DNA from 2 places in the Micromonospora sp. A3M-1-15 genome. Region 1 is predicted to be linked to the other one. Evidence: predicted binding sites of a transcription regulator. Region 1 holds the regulator's gene; the other holds the start of a gene.
The links. Region 1 encodes HrcA, which represses chaperone genes, less so after heat shock. Its sites were predicted from a motif close to GGTTNGCACNCTCNNNNNGAGNGTGCNAACC; they were not measured.

Region 1 (9,568 bases):
TGCCCTGCCTGGCCATCATCGGGGTGCTGCTGCTCTGGCCGCTCGGCCAGGTCGTGATGATGTCCTTCTACAAGCTGGACAGCGTCCGGCAGCTGCGGGGGGACCGCGAGTGGCCGTGGGTCGGCCTGGCCAACTACGCGCAGATCCTCGGCGACCCGTTCTTCCGTACGGTGCTGCGCAACACCGTGCTCTTCGCCGTGGCCAACGTGGTGCTCACCATGATCCTCGGCACCCTGGTCGGGCTGCTGCTCAACCGGCTCGGGAAGAAGATGGCCACCTTCGTGGCGAGCTGCGTGATGCTGGCCTGGGCCACCCCGGCGCTGACCGGCACCATCGTCTGGAAGTGGATCTTCGACGACACCAGCGGCCTGGTCACCTGGCTGTTCAACAAGCTTCCGGACGGGCTCTCCACGGCCGTGTTCGGGCGCAGCGACTGGACCGGCTACGGCTGGTTCAACGACCCGCTGCTCTTCTTCGCCATCCTGACCCTCGTGGTGGTCTGGCACTCGTTCCCGTTCATCGCGGTCAGCGTGCTGGCCGGCCTGAAGAGCGTGCCGAGCGAGCTCCAGGAGGCCGCCCGGGTGGACGGGGCCGGGCCGTGGCGGGTCTTCTGGTCGGTCACCTTCCCGATGCTGCGGCCGGTCTTCGGCATCCTCGTGGTGCTCTCCACGATCTGGGACTTCAAGGTCTTCACCCAGCAGTTCGTGCTGGCCGGCGGCACCCAGGACCGGTCGACCTTCATGCTCTCCATCTACTCCTACGCGGAGGCGTTCTCGCCGCCGCCCAAGTACGGCCTGGGCTCCTCGATCGCCGTCATCCTCACCCTGATCCTGCTCGTGGTGACCGGCGTGTACGTCCGTATGGTGCTCCGGCAGGAGGACGAGTCGTGAAGAAGATCGCCCTCAACGGCGCCGGGCTGCTGGTCGCGCTGTTCGCGGCCTTCCCGGTCTACTGGATGGTCGCCACCTCGCTGAAGCCCAATCGGGAGATCTTCTCGGCCACGCCGCGCCCGGTGCCGGCGAAGCCGACCCTGGAGCACTACCGGGAGATCCTCACCGGCAACCTGATCCCGGGCGTGACCTTCACCGACTTCTTCCTCAACAGCGCGCTGGTGGCGGTGGCCACCGTGGTGCTGAGCGGGCTGGTCGCGCTGCTCGCCGCGACCGCGGTGGCCCGGTTCCGCTTCAAGCTGCGCACCACCTTCCTGATCCTGCTGCTGGTGGTGCAGATGATCCCGCTGGAGGCGCTGGTCATCCCGCTGTTCCTGATGATCCAGCGGCTCGGCCTCTACAACACCCTGCCCAGCCTGATCCTGACCTACCTCGGCTTCTCGCTGCCGTTCGCGGTCTGGATGCTGCGCGGCTTCGTGGCCGCGGTGCCCAAGGAGCTGGAGGAGGCGGCGGCGATCGACGGGGCCAGCCGGGCCCAGACCTTCCGCAAGGTCCTCTTCCCGCTGGTCGCGCCCGGCCTGGTGGCCACCAGCATCTTCTCCTTCATCACCGCGTGGAACGAGCTGATCTTCGCGTTGACCTTCGTCAACGATCAGAGCAAGTACACGCTGCCGGTGGCCATGACGTTTTTCTTCGGGCGGGACGACACGGCGTGGGGCTCGGTGATGGCCGCGTCGACGCTGTTCACCCTGCCGGTGATCGTCTTCTTCCTGCTGGTCCAGCGCCGCATGGTCTCCGGCCTGGTCGCCGGGGCCGTCAAGGGTTGAGGTGCCCGGGAGGAACCCGCTTCCCGGCGCCCGGCGGCGGCCCCTAGGCTGACCGCCATGACAGGCAGGCTGGCGGCGGTGAACCTCGGCGTGGTGACCGAGGCGGAGTGGGCGGGTGACCCGAGCGGTCGCAGCGGCATCGACAAGCGGCCCGTCGACGGTCGGGTGGACATCCGGTTCGCCGGCGTCACCGGCGACTTCATCGGCGAGCGTGCCCACCACGGCGGCCCCGACCAGGCGGTCTACGCGTACGCCGAGGAGGACGCCGGCTGGTGGGCCGGCGAGCTGGGCCGGGCGTTGCGGCCGGGCGCCTTCGGCGAGAACCTCACCACCTGGGCGGTGGACGTCACCGGGGCGGTGATCGGCGAACGCTGGGCGGTCGGCTCGGCGCTGCTGGAGGTGACCAAGCCGCGCACCCCGTGCACCACCTTCGCCGGCTTCTGGGGCATGCCCGACCTGATCAAGCGGTTCACCGTCCGGGGCGCGCCCGGGGCGTACCTGCGGGTGGTGCGCGAGGGCGAGGTGGGCGCCGGCGATCCCGTCGAGGTGGTCGACCGGCCGGCGCACGGCGTGACGATCGGCGAGGTGTTCCGGGCGACCACGCTGGAGCCGGACCTGCTGCCGCGCCTGCTCGACGTGCCGGAGCTGCCCGAGTCGGTGCGGGAGAAGGTCCGCCGCCGCCTCGGCGCCGCCGCCGGCTGACCTCCGGACCGAAGCGAAGTCGGATCAGGCCGCGGCGAAGACCTCGGCCAGCACCTGCGTGGCCGGGTCGCCCTTCACCTTGGCCCAGGTGCCCTGCTCGGCCGTCCACTCCAGCTCGCCGAAGCGGACCCGCTTCACCCCGTGGTCGTCGGCGTGCGAGACCAGCCAGTGGGCGTACCGCCAGCCGTTGCGGCTGTCGGTGGCCGGCACGGTGAGCCCGGTCAGGTCGGTGGCCGAGTTCAGCTCCGGCAGGCCCCAGTCCAGGGCCAGGCTCTGCAGGAGGGCGGTGGCGGCGGCCGGGCCGCGCATCGTCGGCGTCGGGCCGACCGTGCAGGCCACCGCGCCGGTGGCGTTGCCGAGCAGGGCGCGGGTGAGCACCTGCGACTCGTCCGCCCACTTCTCGTACGCCTCGGGGTAGGCCGACCGCTGCACCCGCTGGGCGGCCTCGGTGACCCGCAGCTTCTCCCAGCCCTTGACCTTCTTCAACGCGGCGTAGAACTTCTTCGCCGCGTAGCGCGGGTCGCGGATCTCCTCGGGCGTGCCCCAGCCCTGGCTCGGGCGCTGCTGGAACAGGCCGAGCGAGTCCCGGTCGCCGTGCGCGATGTTGCGCAGGTGCGACTCCTGGTAGGCCGTCGCCAGCGCCACCACCACGGCCCGCTCGGGCATCTTCCGCTGCACGCCGATCGCCGCGATGGTGGCCGCGTTGGCCATCTGCTCGGCGCTCAGCACGACCTCCCCGTCGGCCTGGACGGTGCAGGTCCGGCTGGCCAGCGGCAGCCGCAGGTGGTGCCCGAACTGCTTCGTGACGAACCAGACGCCGAGCAGGGCCAGCACGGCCACCACCACACCCGATGCCACGATCGCCCCACGCGTCCGCACCCGCACCCCCAGTCCCGACAGCCCGCCCAGCCTACGTCGCCCACTCCAGTGTCCGGGTCGGCCGACCGGACGCCTCACCGTCCGTAGCCGGCCCCGCACCTCCGGCCTCAGTCTGCGGCGGGCACCCAGGCGGCGGGCCGCTTCTCCCGGAACGCGAGGACGCCCTCCCGGCCCTCCTCGGACAGGAAGTACCCGGTGGAGAGCGCGGCCAACTCGGCGATCTCGGCCCGCAGGTCGGTGGCGGCCGGGCGGCGCAGCAGCTCCTTGGTCCCGGCGAGGGCCTTCGGCGCACCCTTCACGAGCGAGGCGCGGTAGCGGTCCACGGCGGCGTCCAGCGCGTCCGCCGGCACGGCGGCGGTGACCAGGCCGATCTCGGCGGCCCGCCGGCCGTCGAAGGTGTCGCCGGTCAGGTACAGCTCGGCGGCGGCCCGGGGGTGCAGCCGGGGCAGGACGGTCGCCGAGATCACCGCGGGGATCACCCCGATCCGGACCTCGGTGAAGGCGAACGTGGCCTCCTCGGCGCAGATCGCGAGGTCAGCGGCGGCGATCAGGCCCAGCCCGCCGGCCCGCGCCGGCCCGGCCACCTTCGCCAGCACCGGCTTCGGGCACTCGCGGACGGCCACCAGCACGTCGCCCAGCATCCCGGCCGGCACGGTCCCGCTGGCGTACGCGGCGGCGGTCTCCTTCAGGTCGGCCCCGGAGCAGAACACCGGGCCGGTGTGGTCGAGCACGACGGCCCGGACCGCGTCGTCGGCGACGGCCGCGGCCAGCCCGGCCAGCAGCTCGGTCATCAGCGGGGTGGAGAGCGCGTTGCGGTTGTGCGGGCTGTCCAGGGTGAGGGTGGTCACCCCACGGGCCGTGGCGACCCGCACGAGAGCGTCCGGAGAGGTCATGCCGGGCACACTAGTGGCCATGCCCGGCGTCCTTCCAGAAGGCGAACCCGTCCCGCGCGACGGGGCGCTGCCCGCTGCCGCCCGCCGCTCCGTCGGCGCGCGCGGCTTCGGGGTCTACGTGCACGTCCCGTTCTGCGCCAGCCGGTGCGGCTACTGCGACTTCAACACCTACACGGCGGCCGAGCTGGGCGGTGGCGCGAGCCGGGAGACGTACGCCGACACGGTGCTGGCCGAGCTGGCCCTCGCCGGCCGGGTGCTGGGCGACACCCCGCCGCCCCGGGTGGACACCGTCTTCGTGGGCGGCGGCACGCCCACCCTGCTCCCCGCCGACGACCTGGCCCGGATCCTCGACGGCATCGACCGCACCTGGGGGCTGGCCGGCGACGCCGAGGTGACCACCGAGGCCAACCCCGAGACGGTCAGCCCGGAGTCGCTCAAGACCCTGCGGGCCGCCGGCTACACCCGGATCTCGCTGGGCATGCAGTCCGCGGCGCCCGGGGTGCTGGCGATCCTCGACCGGCAGCACAGCGCCGGCCGGGCCACCGCCGCCGCCCTGGAGGCCCGGGACGCCGGGTTCGACCACGTGAACCTGGACCTGATCTACGGCACGCCGGGGGAGAGCGCCGAGGACTTCGCCGCCTCGCTGGACCAGGTGGTCGCGGCGGGGGTGGACCACGTCAGCGCGTACGCCCTCATCGTGGAGGACGGCACCCGGCTGGCCGCCCGGATGCGCCGCGGCGAGCTGCCGTACCCCAGTGACGACGTGGCGGCGGACCGCTACCTGGCCGCGGAGGCCGCCCTCGGCGCGGCCGGCTTCTCCTGGTACGAGGTCTCCAACTGGGCCCGCTCCGAGGCGGCCCGGTGCCGGCACAACCTGCTCTACTGGACGGGCGCCGACTGGTGGGGCCTCGGCCCGGGGGCGCACAGCCACGTCGGCGGGGTGCGCTGGTGGAACGTCAAGCACCCGACGGCGTACGCCCAGCGGCTGGCCGCCGGGGAGTCGCCCGGTCTGGCCCGGGAGCTGCTCACGCCGGACGAGGCGCACATGGAGGACGTGATGCTGCGGCTGCGGCTCGCCACCGGGCTGCCCCTGTCGGGGCTCGACGAGGCGGGCCGGGCGGGCGCCGAGCGGGCCCGGGCCGACGGCCTGCTGGACGCCGAGGCCTACGCGAGCGGCCGGGCGGTGCTCACCCTGCGCGGCCGGCTGCTCGCCGACGCGGTCGTGCGCGACCTGCTGCCCTGAGCGTGTGACGCGCCGGTCCCGGCCGGCCCGTGGGCCGGCCGGGTCGGTCACTTCACGAACGTGTAGGTCATCGGGTAGCGGTAGAGGACGCCCTCGGTGGCCTTCACGCCGCCGATGATGCCGAAGATGATCGGGATCAGGGCGACGATGATCGGGATGAAGAAGAGCAGGCCGCAGGTGACCACGGCCAGCACGAAGCTGATCAGCGTCGCGATGACCCAGGTGATCTGGAAGTTCAGCGCGGCGACCGCGTGCGCGCGCACGGTCGGGGACTGCTGGCCCTTGACCGAGAACGCGATGAGCGGCGCCACCCAGCCGAGCAGGCTGCCGCCGACCACGACACCGACCGGGCCGCCGAAGTGCGCGATGAGGGACCAGGTCTTGTCGTCGTTGTTGGCGTAGCCGGCCGGCGCGCCGTACGCGCCGCCGCCCGGGTAGCCGGCGCCCGGCGCGCCGTAGCCGCCCGGCGGGGGGTAGCCACCCGGCGGCGGGTAGCCGCCCGGGGGTGGGTAACCGCCCGACGGCGGCTGGCCGCCGGGAGGCGGCGGATAGCCACCGGGCGGGGGATAGCCGCCCCCGGCCGGGGCCCCGGACAGTGGTGCGGTGGGGGGCTCGTCCGCCGACGAGCCGTACGGTGCCGACGGCGGGGTCGCCTCCGGCGGCGGGGCGCCGGAGTCCCCCGCTCCGGGAGGGCGAGGAGGTTCAGTCATGGTCGTCACGGTAGGTCCCGGTGGCAAGGGCGCACCAGAGCGGGATCGCCCGGGATGTCCGGCTGTTCGGCCCTGGCGGGCCGGATGTGCGGCGGGCCGCACCGGAGGTGCGTCGCCGATCATCGCGCCGGCGGGCACGCCGACGTAGACTGGCACTCGCTACAGTCGAGTGCCAGACGCCCGGCGGACGCCCCGCGCCGGTGCGACGAGGTGCGTCAGGAGGTGGGGAGATGGGTCTCGACGACCGCAAGCTCGCCGTGCTGCGCGCGATCGTCGAGGACTACGTCGCCACGCAGGAGCCGGTCGGCAGCAAGGCCCTCGTCGAGCGCCACCAGCTGGGTGTCTCCCCGGCGACCGTGCGCAACGACATGGCGGTGCTGGAGGAGGAGGGCTACATCCGGCAGCCGCACACCAGCGCCGGCCGGGTGCCCACCGACCGCGGCTACCGGCTCTTCGTCGACCGGCTCTCCCGGGTCAAGCCGCTCAGCCCGGCCGAGCGCCGGGCCATCGAGCGCTTCCTGGTCGGCGCCGTCGACCTGGACGACGTGGTGCACCGCACCGTCCGGCTGCTCGCCCAGCTCACCCGGCAGGTCGCCGTGGTGCAGTACCCGAGCCTCGCCCGCTCCAAGGTGCGCCACCTGGAGCTGGTGCCGATCTCCACCACCCGGCTGATGGTCGTGATGATCGCCGACACCGGCCGGGTCGAGCAGCGGCTGGTCGAGATGCCCGGGCCGATCCCGGCCGAGGACGTCACCGACCTGCGCCGCCTGGTCAACGAGAAGCTCGTCGGCAGTCGGCTGTCCGACACCCCGCCGCTGGTGCAGGCCCTGGTCGACGAGTCCACGCCGCAGCTGCGCCCGGCCATGGCCACGCTCTCCACCGTGCTGCTGGAGACCCTGGTCGAGCGGCACGAGGAGCGCATCGCCCTGGCCGGCACGGCCAACCTCACCCGGGGCGGCCTGCTCGACTTCCAGGGCTCGCTGCGGCCGATCCTCGAGGCGCTCGAGGAGGAGGTCGTGCTGCTCAAGCTGATCGGCGAGGCCGAGCCGAGCACCACCCGGGTGCTCATCGGCGACGAGAACGAGATCGACAACCTGCGGGCCGCCTCGGTGGTCAGCACCGGGTACGGCCCGGGCAGCACCATCGTGGGTGGCCTCGGCGTGCTCGGCCCGACCCGGATGGACTACCCCGGCACCATCGCCACGGTGAGGGCCGTGGCACGCTACGTGGGCGAACTGCTGGCCCAGAACTGACCAGTCACGGCCGACGGCCGGCTCCGGCCGACGACCGGCGCAACGCGAGACGAACATGAGGACACCGAACGCAGTGGCCAGGGACTACTACGGCATTCTCGGCGTGAGCCGGGACGCCTCCGACGACGAGATCAAGCGCGCCTACCGCAAGCTGGCGCGGCAGTTCCACCCGGACGTCAATCCGGACCCGGAGGCACAGGAGAAGTTCAAGGACATCAACGCCGCGTACGAGGTCCTCTCGGACGATCGGAAACGGCAGATCGTCGACCTGGGCGGCGACCCGCTCGCCCCGGGCGGCGGGGGCGCGGGCCCGGGTGGTCCGGGCGGCGCCGGCCCGTTCGTCGGCTTCCAGGACATCATGGACGCCTTCTTCGGCGGGGCGGCCGGCGGCAGCCGGGGCCCGCGGCCGCGTACCCGGCCGGGCGCCGACGCGATACTGCGGCTGGAGCTGGACCTGAACGAGACGGCGTTCGGCGTCGAGGCGCCGATCACCGTGGACACCGCGGTGCTCTGCACCACCTGCTCCGGCGCCGGCACCGCGGCCGGCACCCACCTGGCCACCTGCGAGGCGTGCGGCGGCCGGGGCGAGGTGCAGTCGGTGCAGCGGACCTTCCTCGGCCAGGTGGTCTCCGCCCGGCCGTGCACGGTCTGCCAGGGCTACGGCACCACCATCCCGCACCCCTGCCCGACCTGCGCGGGCGACGGCCGGGTGCGCACCCGCCGGTCGCTCACCGTCAAGATCCCGGCGGGCGTCGAGGACGGCATGCGGATCCGGCTGGCCCAGCAGGGCGAGGTGGGCCCGGGCGGCGGCACCGCCGGCGACCTCTACGTGGAGATCCACGAGCGGCCCCACGACGTCTACTCGCGCAAGGGCGACGACCTGCACTGCCGGGTCACCGTGCCGATGACCGCCGCCGCGCTCGGCACCCGGCTGACCATCAAGACGCTCGACAGCGAGGAGACCGTCGACGTCAAGGCGGGCACCCAGCCGGGCAGCACGCTGCGCCTGCGCGCCCGGGGCGTACCGCACCTGCGCGGCACCGGCCGGGGCGACCTCTACGTCCACCTCGACGTGCGGACCCCGACCAAGCTCGACGCCGACCAGGAGCGGATGCTGCGGGACTTCGCGAAGACCCGCGGCGAGGAGGTCGCCGAGCTGAGCAAGCAGGGCGGCTTCTTCTCGCGGATGCGCGACGCCTTCAACGGGCACGCCTGAGGTGTCGGCGCCGCTGTTCCTGGTCGAGGCGCTGCCCACCGGTGACACGCTGACGCTGGACGGCCCCGAGGGGCACCACGCGGCCACCGTGCAACGGCTGCGCGTCGGCGAGGAACTGCTGCTCGCCGACGGGCGGGGCGGCACGGCCGCCGCCGTGGTCAGCGCCGTGGGCCGGGGCACCCTCGACCTCCGGGTCACCTCCCGGGGGTACGTCGACGCGTCCGTCCCGCGGCTCGTCGTGGTGCAGGGCATCGCCAAGGGCGACCGGGGCGAGCTGGCCGTGCAGGCGATGACCGAGGTCGGGGTGGACGAGATCGTCCCCTGGGCGGCGTCCCGGTCGGTGACCCAGTGGCGCGGGGACCGGGGCGTACGGGCCCGGGAGAAGTGGGCGGCCACCGCCCGGGAGGCGGCCAAGCAGGCCCGCCGCCCGTGGCTGCCGGTGGTGGCCGGCACGCCCGACGAGTCCACCACCACGGTGACCCGCCGGATCGCCGGGGCGGCCGCCGCGTTCGTCCTGCACGAGGAGGCCGAGGAGCGGCTGACCACGGTCGGGCTGCCCGACGCCGGCGAGATCGTCCTGGTGGTCGGCCCCGAGGGCGGCATCGCCCCCACCGAGCTGACGGCCTTCGAGGAGGCCGGCGCCCGCCCGGTCCGCCTGGGCCCGTCGGTGCTTCGCACGTCGACAGCCGGCGTGGCCGCCCTCACCGTGCTGTCCACCCGCCTGCACCGCTGGTGACCGGCCCACCCGCTGCGGGTGGGCACGTCAGGTGCGGAGGTAGGAGGCACCGTTCAGGTCGACGATGGTGCCGGAGGCCCACTCGGCCTCGGGGCTGGCCAGCCAGTGCACCGCCGCCGCGATCTCCTCGGGGCGGGCCACGCGGTTGAACGGGGACTGGGCGCGGATGGCGTCGCCCCGCTCGCCACTGAGGTGGGTGGTGGTCATGTCGGTCGCCAC
Region 2 (9,568 bases), on a different contig from region 1:
CGCGCTGGTCGGGCCGCTGGCGTTCACCGACCCGGAGGAGGTCACCGTCCTGCTGGCGACCACCCGCGACGTCCCGTTCTGGGTCGCGGTCGCCACCGGCGCCGCGTTCGCCGTCGCGGTCCTGCTCGCCGTCGGGTACGGCGTGCTGCTCGCCCGGTCCCGCGCCCGCGCCCCCCGGCGCGGCCTGGCCGGCCTGACCGCCGCGGCCCTGCTCGCCGCCGTGGTGGTGGTCTACGCGGTCCCCGGCCAGCCCGGCCTGCACGGGGAACGGCTGCTGGTGGTGCTCCGCGAGCAGGCCGACCTGACCGGCATCCCGGCCGGGGCGCCCGGTCGGGCCGGCCGGGACGCCCGGGCGGCCGAGGTCTACCGGCGGCTGGTCGCCACGGCCGAGCGGACGCAGGGCGACCTACGCCGCGAGCTGGGCCGTCTGCGCCTGCACCCGACGCCGTACTACCTGGTCAATGCCATCGAGACGGACGGCGGGCCGGCGGTCCGGGCCTGGCTCGCGGGTCGTCCGGAGGTGGCCCGGGTGCTGGTCAGCCAGCGGCTGCGCCCGCTGCCCGCGGCGGCGCCCCCGGCCCGGGGCACCGTGCCGGCGCCGACCGGTCCGACCTGGAACGTCTCGCTGATCGGCGCGGACCGGGTCTGGTCGGAGCTGGGCGTCACGGGCGCCGGCGTGGTGGTGGGCAGCTCGGACTCCGGGGTGGACGGCCGGCACCCGGCGCTGGCCGCGGGTTTCCGGGGCGGCGACGACTCCTGGTACGACCCCTGGGAGCACCGCCGGACGCCGGCCGACCGGGGCGGCCACGGCACCCACACGGTGGGCAGCGCGGTGGGCCGGAACGGGATCGGGGTGGCCCCCGGCGCGAGCTGGGTCGGCTGCGTCAACCTGGACCGCAACCTGGGCAGCCCGGCCCGCTACCTCGACTGCCTCCAGTTCATGCTGGCCCCGTTCCCGCCCGGCGGGGATCCGCTCACCGACGGTCGGCCGCAACGGGCGCCGGACGTGCTGACCAACTCGTGGGGCTGCCCGTCGGTGGAGGGCTGCGACCCGGGGGCGTTGCGCCCGGCGACCGCCGCGCTGGCCGCGGCCGGCATCCTGGTGGTGGCCGCCGCCGGCAACACCGGCCCGTACTGCGGCTCCATCGCCGACCCGCCGGCGCCGTACCCGGACGTGCTCACGGTCGGTGCGGTCGACCGGGCCCGCCAGCTCACCCGGTTCTCCAGCCGGGGGCCGGCGGCCGGGGGCGCCGCGAAGCCCGATGTGGTGGCGCCGGGCGCCGGGGTGCCGTCGGCGTACCCCGGGGGCGGCTACGCGACCCTGGACGGCACCTCGATGGCGACGCCGCAGGTGGCCGGGGTGGTGGCGCTCATGTGGTCGGCCAACCCGGCGCTCGTCGGCGACCTGGACCGCACCCGCCGCATCCTGGCCGACACGGCCACCCCGGCCGGGTCGCCCGCCGACGCGCCGTGCGGCGGCGCGCGGAACCTGGTCGGCGCCGGCCTGGTCGACGCGTACGCGGCGGTCCGCGCTGCGCGGGGCCTCGGTTAACAACCCTGTCCATTGACCGGCGGATGGCCTAGGGTCGGCGTCCATGGACGTGGAGATCATCGAGCTGGGTCCTGACCGCCTGCCCGAGGTCGTCGACCTCTGCGGGCGCGCCCTCGACCTGCCGGAGGACGCCGCCGAGGCGCCGTCGATCGTGGCCACCCTCGCCGACCGCGCGGCGGCCGACCGGCCGGTGCTGCGCCTCGGCGCGGTACGCGGCAACGCGCTGGTCGGGGTGCTGGTCGGCTCGCTGTCCGCGCGGGATCCGCGGCTCGGTCACGTCGACCTGCTGGCCGTGGCGCCGGAGGAGCGCCGCCAGGGGATCGGCGGCGGGCTGCTGGCCGAGGCAGAGGCCCGGCTCGCCGCGCTCGGGGCGGCCGAGCTGCTGCTGGCCGGGAACCCGCCGCAGTACGCCTGGCCGGGCGTCGACGTGCGCTACACCCCGGCGGTCTGCGCCGCCATGCGGCTCGGCTACCGGCAGGACCGGACGGCCTGGAACATGACGGCGGACCTGGGCGAGGGTTCGCCGGCGCTGCGCTCCACCGAGGCCGCCGAGCAGCGGCTGGCCGGGCGGGGCGTGACCGTACGCCGGGCCGAGCCGGCGGACCTGCCGGCGCTGGCCGGTTTCGCGCGGGCCACCTTCGGCGGGGCCTGGGACGGCGAGCTGGCCGGCTCGGTTGGTCGCCCGGACGCGGGCGCGCACCTGGCCGAGCGGGACGGCGAGATCCTCGGTTTCGCCGCGTACGGGTCGTCGCGGCCGAGCTGGTTCGGGCCGATGGGCACCGCCCCGGCGGCTGAGGGCTCGGGCATCGGCGGCGTGCTGCTCCGGCGTTGCCTGCGCGACCAGGCGGCGGCCGGGGTCGAGGCGGCGCAGATCGGCTGGGTGGGCCCGGTGCCGTTCTACTCGGGTGCGGCGGGCGCGCGGATCGAGCGGGTGTTCTTCCTCTACCGAAAAGCACTTAACGGACAGAAGTAATTAAAGTTACATAGACGGTAATAACCCCGTTCGGCCTCCTCGGCATCGACCGGCCCCTACGGTCGGAATCAAAGGAGGCGGGCATGACCACGGACGACGAACGGACCGACGACCAGCCGGCGAGCTGGCGCCCGGTCGGCGAGCTTCCCGGGCAGCTGCCGTTCGACCGGCTCGACTTCGGCGACGCCGAGCAGCTGGCGGAGATGACCGGCGGCACCGGACCGGACACCGGGGAACCGCGGCAACCGGTGGACGAACCGACCCGGATCACACCGCCGTACGACCGGGCGCACAAGCGACGCAACCAACGCCGACTGCCGACCTGAGACACACGGAAGGGGGCGGACCGCTGACGCGGCCCGCCCCCTTCGGCGTGCTGGGTGAAGCTGGACTCAGAAGTCCATCTCCCCGCCACCCGGGCCAGCCGGGGCGGCCGGGGTCTTCTCCGGCTTGTCCGCCACGACGGCCTCGGTGGTGAGGAACAGCGCGGCGATCGAGGCGGCGTTCTGCAGCGCGGAACGGGTCACCTTGGCCGGGTCGATGATGCCCGCGGCCAGCAGGTCCACGTACTCGCCGGTCGCGGCGTTGAGGCCGTGACCCGGGTCGAGGTTGCGGACCCGCTCGACGACGACGCCACCCTCGAGGCCGGCGTTGACGGCGATCTGCCGCAGCGGGGCGTCCAGCGCGATCTTGACGATCTGCGCGCCGGTCGCCTCGTCGCCGGCCAGGTCCAGCTTGTCGAAGGCGGTCTTGCCGGCCTGCACCAGCGCGACGCCACCACCCGGGACGATGCCCTCCTCGACGGCGGCCTTCGCGTTGCGGACGGCGTCCTCGATGCGGTGCTTGCGCTCCTTCAGCTCGACCTCGGTGGCCGCGCCGACCTTGATCACCGCAACACCGCCGGCCAGCTTGGCCAGGCGCTCCTGCAGCTTCTCGCGGTCGTAGTCGGAGTCGCTCTTCTCGATCTCGGCCCGGATCTGGTTGACCCGGCCCTGGATCTGGTCGGCGTCGCCGGCACCGTCGACGATGGTGGTCTCGTCCTTGGTCACCACGACCTTGCGGGCGCGGCCCAGCATGTCGAGGCTGACGGCGTCGAGCTTGAGGCCGACCTCCTCGCTGATGACCTGACCACCGGTGAGGATGGCGATGTCGGCCAGCATGGCCTTGCGGCGGTCACCGAAGCCCGGCGCCTTGACGGCGACCGACTTGAAGGTGCCGCGGACCTTGTTGACGACCAGGGTGGCCAGGGCCTCACCCTCGATGTCCTCGGAGATGATCAGCAGCGGCTTGCCCGACTGCATGACCTTCTCGAGGATCGGGAGCAGGTCCTTCACCGACGAGATCTTGCTGTTGACGATCAGGAGGTACGGGTCGTCGAAGACGGCCTCCATACGCTCCGGGTCGGTCATGAAGTAGGCGGAGATGTAGCCCTTGTCGAAGCGCATGCCCTCGGTGAGCTCGAGCTCGAGGCCGAAGGTGTTGCTCTCCTCGACGGTGATGACGCCTTCCTTGCCGACCTTGTCCATCGCCTCGGCGATGATCTCGCCGACGCTGGGGTCAGCCGCGGAGATGGAGGCGGTGGAGGCGATCTGCTCCTTGGTCTCCACGTCCTTGGCGAGCTTCAGCAGCTCCTCCGAGACGTTGGCCACGGCGGCCTCGATGCCCCGCTTCAGGGCCATCGGGTTGGCGCCGGCGGCCACGTTGCGCAGACCCTCACGAACCAGGGCCTGGGCCAGGACGGTCGCCGTCGTCGTGCCGTCACCGGCCACGTCGTCGGTCTTCTTCGCGACCTCCTTGACCAGCTCGGCGCCGATCTTCTCGTAGGGGTCCTCGAGCTCGATCTCCTTGGCGATGCTCACACCATCGTTGGTGATGGTGGGGGCACCCCACTTCTTCTCGAGCACGACGTTGCGGCCCTTGGGGCCGAGGGTCACCTTCACGGCGTCGGCGAGCTGGTTCATGCCCCGCTCGAGGCCGCGGCGCGCCTCTTCGTCGAACGCGATCATCTTGGCCATACGGCGTTGTCCTCCTGGACACTCACGGGCCACCCGAGGGTTCCCGGATGGGCCGTCTGGTGTACGCACCTTGGGGACGTCGCCACCTGGCGACGACGACGTCCTCCTCGGTCGGGCCGGACAGCCCGCGACGACCGGCCCCGTGTCACTCCGGCGCCATTTCGACACCGGCGCGACCGTGGCCCTACCGCCCCGACCATTGGCACTCACCGTACGCGAGTGCCAATGACTTGTTTAGCACTCTCCCTAGCCGAGTGCAAGCACGATGTCGCCGCTCAGCCGAGTTCCGCGGCCAGTCGGGCGGCGTTCACCGGGCCTTCCTGCGCGCGCTGTTCGGCGTACGCGGCGACCAGCCCGACGAGCTGCGCCAGGTAGGCCGGGGTGGCGAGCACCGCGCCCACCACGGCCACCGCCACGGCGCCGGCGGCGGTGCCCGGGGCCGCCATCGGGTCCGCCCCGAAGGCGAGCTGGTTGACCAGCCCCAGCACGCCGTCCAGCACCGCCGCGGCGATCAGCGCGCACATGACCAGCGCGACCCGGCCCAGCACCATGCCGAACCGCTGGTGGAACATCCGCCAGGCACGGCCGATCGGCTCCTGCCGCTCGAACAGGTAGATCGGGCCGAACAGCGCGAAGGCGCAGGCCGCGTAGAGGCCGGGCAGCAGGCAGAAGCAGGCGCCGACGGTGATCAGCAGCGAGACCACGAGGGTCCAGCCCCAGAGGCCCAGGGCGCGGCGCAGCCCGTAGCGGAGGGCGGCCCCGACACCGACCGGCTCGCCGGCCGCCTGGCGGGTGACCACCCAGGTACCGGCGGCCCAGCCGGTGCTCTGCAGCGGGCCGAAGATCAGGGCGGCGAGGAGTACCACGCCGTAGAAGGCGAAGATGTTCTCGAAGTAGCCGTCGGGCAGCACCGGGGCGCCGTCCGAGCCGGTGACCGGCTGGTCGGTCGGGGCGAAGGCGAGGGAGAGGACCGCGATCACCGCCGCCGGGACCGTCTGGGTCAGCAGCATGATCGGCAGGAGCTGCCGCCAGCCCCGCCGCAGCGCGCCCCCGCACCGGCTGAACCAGCCGCCGACGCCCGCGTGCGGCGGGGTGACGAGCGGGTCCTGCGGGTCGAGGCCCGGGTGCCAGCCGTACGGCTGGCCGGGCAGCGCCTGGCCCGGGTAGGCCGCGCCGGGCAGCGGAGCGGCACCGGCCGGCCAGGTCCAGCCCTGCGGCGGCGCGGCCGGATCCGTTCGGTAAGGGTCCCAGGGCTGCGGCCCGGCGGCGTCCGTCCGGTACGGGTCCCAGGGCTGCGGCCCACCGGATGCGGGCTGCCCGGGGGCGGCGAACCCGCCGGGACCGGCCGGCCACCCCTGCTCCGCCGACACGGCCGGGTTGACGGCCTCGCCGGGTTGGGTCGGCACGGCGGGCGATCCGGACGGGCCGGGTTGCGCCGGCACGGCGGGCGATCCGGACGGGCCGGGTTGCGCCGGAACTCCGGCATCGGCCACTGCGGGCGGGCCCGGATCGGTCGGGGTGGGCGACCCGGGCGCGGTGGGGTCGACCGCGTGCCCCGACGCCGGAGCCGGCACGGCGGCCGGCGGCGTGGACCGGGTCGGGTCGGCCGGAACACCGGGCGATGCCGGGGGCACCGGCTCGGTGGCACCCGACGGGGGCAGGTCGGACATGAACCCTCCTCAGCAGCGACGGCTGGAACGGCTCATGATCTTCCACGGCGCGGGCCCGCACCGCAGCCCCCTCGTCGGGGTGGAGCGGCCGCCGATCGGGCGGCGGCCAGGGAAGATCAGGCGATGACGCGGACCCGCTCGGCCTGCGGACCCTTCTGGCCCTGGGCGATCTCGAACTCGACCCGCTGGCCGTCGTCCAACGCCTTGTAGCCGTCCATCTCGATCGCGGAGAAGTGGACGAAGACGTCCTGCCCGCCGTCGACGGCGATGAAGCCGTAGCCCTTTTCGGAGTTGAACCACTTCACGGTGCCCTGTGCCACGGTGCACTTCCTCACTCTGCGCGGCGTTCCACAACCCCGGAGACCGGCGGACCGGCACCGGTGAGCCACCGTTCAGCGATCGGCGACGGCCGCTGAATCGAGTGACCGAAATCGCACGCTACACGAGGCGTGACGACCGCGCACGACCACAAATCGGGCATATTTCGGCCACGGTGCGCGCCCGGTCGGCGCGGGTGCCGCCCCTTCCGGTATGCATGCGAGATGACCAGCGCGCCCACCACGACGACCACGGTCCGCCGGGTCCGCCCGGCCGACGCCGCCCGGATGCGGGCGCTCCGGCTGGAGATGCTGGCCGACACCCCGCTGGCGTTCCTGGAGACCGTGGCCGAGGCCGCCGCCCGGCCGCACGCCGACTACGCGGCCCGGATCGCCGCCGTCTCGCGGGGTGATCAGAACGCCCAGTTCGTCGCCGACCCGGGCGGTCGCCTGGTCGGTCACGTCGGGGGCACGGTCGCCCCGGACGAGCCCGGGCTGACCCTGATCTACGCCGTCTACATCACGCCGGCCTGGCGGGGCCGGGGTCTGCTGGGGGCGCTCGTGGAGGAGGTGGCCGCCTGGTCCCGGGCCTGCGGCCGGCCGGAGCTCATGCTGGAGGTGGTGGTCGGCAACGACCGCGCCTGCCGGGCGTACGAGAAGCTGGGTTTCGTGGACACCGGCGTGCGCGTCCCGCACCCCCGGATCCCCGCCCTCCACGAACTCCAGATGCGCCGCCCCGCCTGACGGGTTCGGGTGCGCCCGTGGTTGCCGGAGCGACAACAGACGCACCCGAACCGCGGGATCACACGTGCCGGCGGCTCTGCACGATCCGGAACCGGTTCGCCACGTACGCCCCGTCCGTCAGCGCCGAGTTCGCCGCCGGGTTCGCCCCCGAACCGTGGAAGTCGGAGAACGCCGCCGACTGGTTGACGAACACCCCGCCGGTCAGGTTGCAGGACAGGTGCACGCCGGCGTCGATCGCTGCCGCCTCCGCCGCGTCCAGCACCGCCTCGTCGCTGGAGTAGACGCCGGCGGTCAGGGCGCCCTTCTCCCCGACGGTGGAGCGCAGGATCTCCAGGCTGTGCGCGGTCGAGTCGGTCGCGATGGCGAACGAGATCGGGCCGAACCACTCGCGGGAGTAGGTGGCCGTGTCGCCCGCGTCCAGCTTGACCACGGTCGGCGTCCGCACCACCGCGTCCGGGAAGGACGGGTGCGCCACGGTCCGCGACTCCAGCACGGGCTCGCCGACCTTGGAGACCTCCTCCAGCCGCTCCAGCACGCCGTCGTTGACGATGGCGCCGGTCAGCTCGACGCCCCGGGCCGGGTCGGCGGTGAGCTTGGCGACCGCACCGGCGATGCCGGCGGCCACCTCGTCGAAGCTCTTGTGCCCCTGGTCGGTCTCGATGCCGTCCCGGGGGATCAGCAGGTTCTGCGAGGTGGTGCACATCTGGCCGCTGTACAGGGTCAGCGTGAAGCCCAGGTTGCGGCACATCCCGGCGAAGTCGTCGGTGGAGTCGATCACCACCGTGTTCAGGCCGGCCTTCTCGGTGTAGACGGCGGCCTGCCGGGCGTTCGCCTCCAGCCAGTCGCCGTACTCGGTCGAGCCGGTGAAGTCGACGATCCTGACGGCCGGGTGCAGGGCCAGGGTCGAGGCGAGCTTCTCGCCGGCCGCCTCGGGGGCGAGCTGCACCAGGTTGGGGTCGAAGCCGGCCTCGGCGAGCACCTGGCGGGCGTACTTCACCGTGATGGCGAGCGGCAGCACGGCGCGCGGGTGCGGCTTCACGACCACCGGGTTGCCGGTGGCCAGCGAGGCGAACAGCCCGGGGTACGAGTTCCACGTCGGGAAGGTGTTGCAGCCGATCACCAGCGCCACGCCACGGGGCACCACGTGGAACGTCTTGCTCATCCGCAGCGGGTCGCCCTTGCCGGCGGCCTTCTCCCAGCCGGCGGTGCCCGGGTGCCGGGTCATCTCGGCGTACGCGTAGGCGACCGCCTCCAGCGCCCGGTCCAGCGCGTGCGCGCCGCCGGCCTGGAAGGCCATCACGAAGGCCTGGCCACTGGTGAACTGCACCGCGTTGGCCAGCTCGAAGACGTTCCTGTGCAGCCGGTCGAGGATCTCCAGGCAGACACCCACCCGGGCCTGCGGGCCGGCGTCGCGCCAGGCCGGCAGGGCGGCGGTGGCGGCGGCCACGAGCTGGTCGGCGCCGGCGTGCGGGTAGCGCACGTCGAGCGCCACGCCGAACGGGCTGACCTCGGTGGCGACCGTGTCGCCGTCGCCCGGCTGGTCGAGCGGGAAGTCGCGGCCCAGGTACGCCTCGAAGGCGGCCTTGCCGTCGGCGGCGGCGCTCTCGCCGTACACCCGGGGGCTGGGCGACTCGGGATAGGCGGACCAGTACCCGCGCTCCGTGATCGCGGTCAGCGCCCGGTTGAGGGTCTCGGCGTGCCTGTCGTACAGGGGGTGCGGGGTCTCCGTCATGCCCGCCATCATGCAACAGGAAGCCACCAGATCAGTAGGGGCCTGTCACAAGTTGGATCGCCCGGCGAGTACCTCGACCGCGGTTCCAGCCCGAGCCTTGCCCGCCCGCTGCCGCCCGGGGTGCCACCGCTGTGGCCTCCCTCCGCCGGCCGTTGGGCGATCCTGGGTTTCTCGCTGGGGCTGCCCGTGGTGCTGCTCCTGGCCCTGGTGGCGAGCCGGCTGGTGGCGGACCTCGCCGCGCGCCCCCGCCAGGTGCCGTGACTCAGAGAATCAGCTGCCAGTCGGTCGAGCCGGCCGCCGGCCGGTAGCCGAGCTGCTCGTTGATCGCAATCATGTGGGTGTTCGTCGCCGCGTTGTAGGTGTCGATCACGCGCAGCTCCGGTTCGTGCGCCAGCGCGTGGTCGAGGTTCTCGATCTTCGTGAGGAGCCCGAGCCGGTGGCCACGGTGCGCCGGGTCGACGATGGTGATCTGCTGCCAGGCGTGCCAGGTGGTGTTGGCCGCCAGGCTGACCATGCTCCACGCGACCAGCCGGCCGGACGCCTCGTGCACCGCCCCGACGTGGTA

Region 2: the regulator HrcA is predicted to act here: its motif matches at 4,738-4,768, upstream of groL (chaperonin GroEL).

The regions. Positions count from the first base shown of each region.
Region 1 is NZ_JANAVK010000004.1:64,822-74,389, forward strand. It holds gene NLX85_RS20720 (carbohydrate ABC transporter permease) at 1-890, shown strand, start outside; gene NLX85_RS20725 (carbohydrate ABC transporter permease) at 887-1,717, shown strand; gene NLX85_RS20730 (MOSC domain-containing protein) at 1,775-2,419, shown strand; gene NLX85_RS20735 (hypothetical protein) at 2,444-3,304, opposite strand; gene NLX85_RS20740 (enoyl-CoA hydratase-related protein) at 3,406-4,191, opposite strand; gene hemW (radical SAM family heme chaperone HemW) at 4,211-5,434, shown strand; gene NLX85_RS20750 (DUF4870 domain-containing protein) at 5,482-6,144, opposite strand; gene hrcA (heat-inducible transcriptional repressor HrcA) at 6,375-7,397, shown strand; gene dnaJ (molecular chaperone DnaJ) at 7,471-8,613, shown strand; gene NLX85_RS20765 (16S rRNA (uracil(1498)-N(3))-methyltransferase) at 8,615-9,349, shown strand; gene NLX85_RS20770 (SDR family oxidoreductase) at 9,377-9,568, opposite strand, start outside.
Region 2 is NZ_JANAVK010000002.1:275,161-284,728, reverse strand. It holds gene NLX85_RS11030 (S8 family serine peptidase) at 1-1,552, shown strand, start outside; gene NLX85_RS11025 (GNAT family N-acetyltransferase) at 1,596-2,525, shown strand; gene NLX85_RS11020 (hypothetical protein) at 2,609-2,851, shown strand; gene groL (chaperonin GroEL) at 2,918-4,540, opposite strand; gene NLX85_RS11010 (hypothetical protein) at 4,816-5,946, opposite strand; gene NLX85_RS11005 (cold-shock protein) at 6,327-6,530, opposite strand; gene NLX85_RS11000 (GNAT family N-acetyltransferase) at 6,753-7,271, shown strand; gene paaN (phenylacetic acid degradation protein PaaN) at 7,330-9,003, opposite strand; gene NLX85_RS10990 (hypothetical protein) at 9,124-9,264, shown strand; gene NLX85_RS10985 (N-acetyltransferase family protein) at 9,266-9,568, opposite strand, start outside.